Regions from separate parts of the Paenibacillus sp. EKM211P genome, predicted to be linked through region 1. Evidence: predicted binding sites of a transcription regulator. Region 1 holds the regulator's gene; the other holds the start of a gene.
The links. The regulator Rex, encoded in region 1, represses fermentation and respiration genes when NADH is low (regulators of the CRP and FNR family bind a similar motif). The targets are predictions, from matches to a motif close to TTGTGAAATATTTCACAA.

Region 1 (2,409 bases):
AGGCACTCTAGCTACACCACTTGCCAGCTTCAAGTTGCTGCCTGGATTATGCGATACCGCCACACCTCGTTCCGCTAACAAAGCTATTTCTTCGTCGTTCAAGTGAACGCCGTGGGCAACAAGTGAAGGACGGGAGAAAAAGCCAAGCTTATCTAAGTGTGCAACTGGACGCAAGCCGTAGTCGCGTACGTTTTGTTCAACTTCGGCGATCGTCTCGGACATGTGCGTATGCAATGGTAAATCGAGATCATGTGCTGCTTGAACAAATTTCTCAATAAACGCAGGCGGGCATGTGTATGGGGCATGAGGAGACATCATTGTTGTGATACGTCCGTCTGCTTTTCCATGCCAGTTACGCGCAAAAGTCACGGCCTCAGCTAGCTTGATCCGCTGTTCTTCTTCTGAACAGAGTCCAATGGCTCCACGCATCAAACTTGCACGAATGCCCGACTCTTCAGCTACACGAGCCACCTCATCCATATGATCGTACATATCCAGGAAAGTCGTGGTTCCACCTTTCAGCATTTCCAGCACTGACAAAGAAGTTCCCCAGTACACATCCGTAGATGTAAACTTGGCTTCCATAGGCCACATTTTTTCCTGAAGCCACACTTGAAGTGCCAAATCATCTCCATACCCTCGCAGCAGAGACATCGCCGCATGACCATGAGTATTGATCAGACCAGGTAAAAACAATAACCCCTTGCCGTCGATTGCTTCTGTCTCTTCCTCACCCGCAGGCAAAGTCTCGCCAATGTAAGTAATACGGCTATCCTCCACAATCATAAAACCATGGATTACCCCAGCCTCGGGTCCATTCACGGCAAACGAGCCGTTTTTAATCATCCATTTATTCACTGTCATATTGTGCTTCTTCCTTTCCGTCCTCCAGATAATAAGCGAGGCTAAGCAAATCAGTTGTAAAGTCTGTGGCATGTATCCGAATGTTAGCCGGTGCCTTGAGAATGATAGGTGCAAAGTTCAAAATCGCTCCAATTCCACTCTCAATCAGCCTATCAGCTACGTGCTGTGCCTCAAAATCAGGTACAGTAATAATCCCGATTCGTATATTTTTTTCTTTCACAGTCGCTTCCAGTTCATCCATCGGCTGTACGACCAAAGTATTGATTCTGGTCCCAACCTTATCCGGGAACGCATCAAAAACCGCCACAATCTTCATATTGTCTTTTAAATAAGCATTATAGTTCGATAGGGCTTGACCCAGATTACCCGCTCCGACCAATACTACATTAATTTGCTGGTCGATTTTCAGGATATGGCGTATTTTCTCAATTAGATAAGAAACATCGTAACCGATGCCCTTCCGACCAAAATCGCCAAAATAGGCAAGATCTTTACGAATTTGGGCCGGATTCAAATCTAACCTCTGTCCCAGCTCTTGAGAAGAGACCGTAGCCACCTCCCGTTTGTGCAGTGCATTCAGATAACGTAAATATACGGGTAATCTCCGTACGACAGCCTCTGAAATTTTATCTGATTTCATACTTGCTCCCCCTAATTGTAACGGACTTTAGGTGTCCGTCCGTTGTGCCTCTGTCTCCGGGGCAGATTGGAGCCATTCGGCGATGCGGGGCACCATTTGCTCCGATGGCATATGCTCCATTTTTGGTCCCGGTAACGAGTACAAAAAGTGCTTTCCGTAATAGGATTCGATCACACGCGTATCGTAAACGATGACGACTCCGTGGTCGCTCGCTGTACGTACCAATCGCCCAAATCCCTGTTTGAAGCGAATAACCGCTTGTGGTACAGACAGCTTCATAAATGGATTCTTCTTCTGCTGCTGGAGCAACTCACTTTTGGCCTCCAGTAACGGGTGATTGGGCGGTTGAAACGGCAAGCGAACGATAGCCAGACAAGTCAAAGCTTTCCCTGGAATATCGACGCCTTCCCAGAAGCTACTAGTTCCCAGCAATACAGAAGCTTTCGCTTCCTGAAAACGGCGGGTTAGCTTGCTGCGACTCCCACTGTCCACACCTTGTCCTAACACGGTAATATCGCTGGATGCTAACGCCTCTTTGAGCGGCTCATACACTTGCCGGAGCATCCGATAGGAAGTAAACAGAACGAGCATTCTCCCCCGCGTTGCCTGGGCAGTCGCTCCTAGAGAGCTAACGAGCATCTCTACAAAATGTGCATCTCCTACACTGCCCTTCACACTCGGAAAATCTCGCGGAATGACCAGCAACACCTGATCCCTATAATTAAAGGGTGATGGGAGCTGTGACGTCATTAATCGTCCTTGATCTGCGGCCTCCTGCAAACCGAGTTGATCGGTCATGTACTGAAACGATTTATCTACCGATAAAGTAGCAGATGTCAGAATAATACTTCTTTTTTTGTCAAAAAACATTTCTTTCAACTGGCGGCTCACATCGACGGGCACCG
Region 2 (2,409 bases), on a different contig from region 1:
CGGCAAAGTAACGGATCGTTCCGAGCCGATGGTTGTAACGCTCGATCAGACTAAACCGGGTCTGATCCTGACTTCGCCTGGTGAGGGAGCACGTACGAACGCAGGTGTGGTCAGTGTAACCGGTACGGTGTATGACGAGTTCCTCAGTGAATTGACGATTAACGGCGAGCCTGCTGAATTCGGAAGCGACGGCAGCTTTAACAAACGTTTGCTTATCAACGAAGGTGAAACCCAAATTACGGTAACGGCCAAAGATCTTGCCGAAAACGAAACGAGTGTTACACGCTCGGTGTATGTCGATACAGCGCTGCCGAAACTTGAAAATATTAGTCCTGCTGAGGATGTACGTATCACTCCAGGACAGCCGGTACGGGTATCTTTTGACAGTGCATCCGGTTTGGAGGCATCCTTCCATGTGGAGTTGCCCTTTAACCTGTCCACTTTGGCCCGTAATGAAATTCCATTAAATGAAACTTCATCAGGTCACTATGAAGGTATTTATCTCACTTCATCTTCTCTGAACCTGGAAGGCGGAGTCATCGTGATCCGGGTAAGGGATGCAGCGGGGAATGAAGTGGAAACGGAGGCGCCGGGAAGATTGTATGTAACCCATAGTGGAGGAGAGGGCCCTGGTCCGAATCCACCTACATCGAATGAAAAGCCGGTAGCTATTATCCAGGCGAATGACTCAGCCAAGAAGAACAAAAATGTACAATTTAACGCCAAAGCCTCCCGTGATGCAGATGGTGAGATCGTCAGCTACAGTTGGAATTTTGGTGATGGCGATACGGCGGTTGGTTCAAAGGTGAAGCATAAATTCACCACAGCCGGAACGTATACTGTGGAGCTAACAGTGACGGATAATGACGGCGCAAACGGTAAGGCAGTGCACACCATCACGATCCGTTAACAGCAAGTAAGAGCAGGGGATAGAAGATTTTTTAGAATGCAATGCAGGCCCACAGCAAGCCACTGTTAATAGAGGCTGCTGTGGGCCTTTTTTAATTTGTCTAACAGTTTAGGAAGCGATACAATGAATAGTACTCTATAAAGTGAATCGTTTCACAATAATATTTTTTAGCAGGAGAGGATCATATGATTCATTTGGAAAAAGAAAGCGGACGTATCCGTCTTGTACTCGATGCCTATTTTATGGGAGAAGATATCGTTGTGCTCATATCAGGCGGTGATCAGCCTCACTTGGGGACGATTACAGCAGGGGCTAGGCTTGAGCCGATTCAAACCGTGCAATTGCAAAACCACAAGGAATTTTATATTACTGAAGAAATTGCAGTTCGCTTGCGTAAAGAGTTTGCGGGTAACTTCGCCATTTGCTGCGGGACGCATTTGGATCATGCAACCAAGGACGAAATCCGAATGTTGACAGACATGGCTATACAAATGGGAAAAGAGCTCATTGAAGAACTTAAGCAAGTACGCTTGTAGGGACCTTTTTAAGTGAACTCCTGAAAGAGTAGATTGCGATAGGGATATTTACTAAAGGGATACTTAAAGAGCAATGCAAATCCATTATCCTCAATGTCTACAGATTTTAGCGCAGAGGATGGAATTAAACTACGGATCATTACTTGAACTGCACGCTGGTCTTGCCTGTTGATCGCTTTGGCTAAGGCAGAAGCAAAGCATTCATTGCGTGCCAATTCGCGATACAGCGGAAAAACGGCTTTGGCAATGGCGCGATGAACCTTCGGTTCAAATGTAAACTGCACCATCCCGGGTGGAATCGTCGTACCGTTCGTATAATAAAGCATTGGTGGCTGAGCTAAAAAGGAAACAAAGTAGCCGATCCCATTCGTGCCTAAGCCTTGCTTGGCGGCAAATGGCGCTACTGAGCAGAGAAGGGATTTCATCCGATCCAAATTACCCTGAACGACAGCTCGTGACCATTGGACGGCAAAAGCACGTCGGGTTGCAATAGCTTTGTAAAATGGCAGCATGGCGGCGGATATTTTCCGAAGTGTCTCTGCATGTAAACGTTGGTGAGGCGAGCCCTTTCTGCGGGATGTTCCACGATATAACATAGCTCCGTCCTCCTTGGCAGGATGCTCTCATGGAGCGCAATTTATCTGTAATAGGTACAATACTGTATGCCCGGTTATCTCAAAAAGTGCTAAGATGCTATGCTGCTACTTTTCAACGTTCTAATTTAAAAAATTGAAATAAGTACTGTCCTGATTTGTAAGATTGTGGTACCCTAGAACTTATATATTGTTATTATAATTATTGGAGTTGAATTAAACAGATGAGTGACTTGTACAAGGAGCCTCGATCTTCCGATCCCTTTCAGGAGCCGAACGATTATAACGCCCCATTTAACCAGCCCCCAGTAGTTCCACCTACAAATAGTAAAGCTGTTGCGTCGATGGTGCTCGGGATTTTATCTGTTGT

Region 2: a site for Rex is predicted at 1,051-1,068, ahead of lpdD (prenylated flavin chaperone LpdD). Genes of this name have one in related genera too.

Annotation. Positions count from the first base shown of each region.
Region 1 is NZ_JAAMNS010000004.1:346,709-349,117, reverse strand. Features, by position in the region: gene G9G57_RS09930 (amidohydrolase) at 1-864, opposite strand, end outside; gene G9G57_RS09925 (redox-sensing transcriptional repressor Rex) at 851-1,504, opposite strand; gene dinG (ATP-dependent DNA helicase DinG) at 1,532-2,409, opposite strand, start outside.
Region 2 is NZ_JAAMNS010000002.1:506,738-509,146, reverse strand. Features, by position in the region: gene G9G57_RS05305 (S8 family serine peptidase) at 1-910, shown strand, start outside; gene lpdD (prenylated flavin chaperone LpdD) at 1,096-1,446, shown strand; gene G9G57_RS05295 (hypothetical protein) at 1,455-2,042, opposite strand; gene G9G57_RS05290 (DUF4190 domain-containing protein) at 2,264-2,409, shown strand, end outside.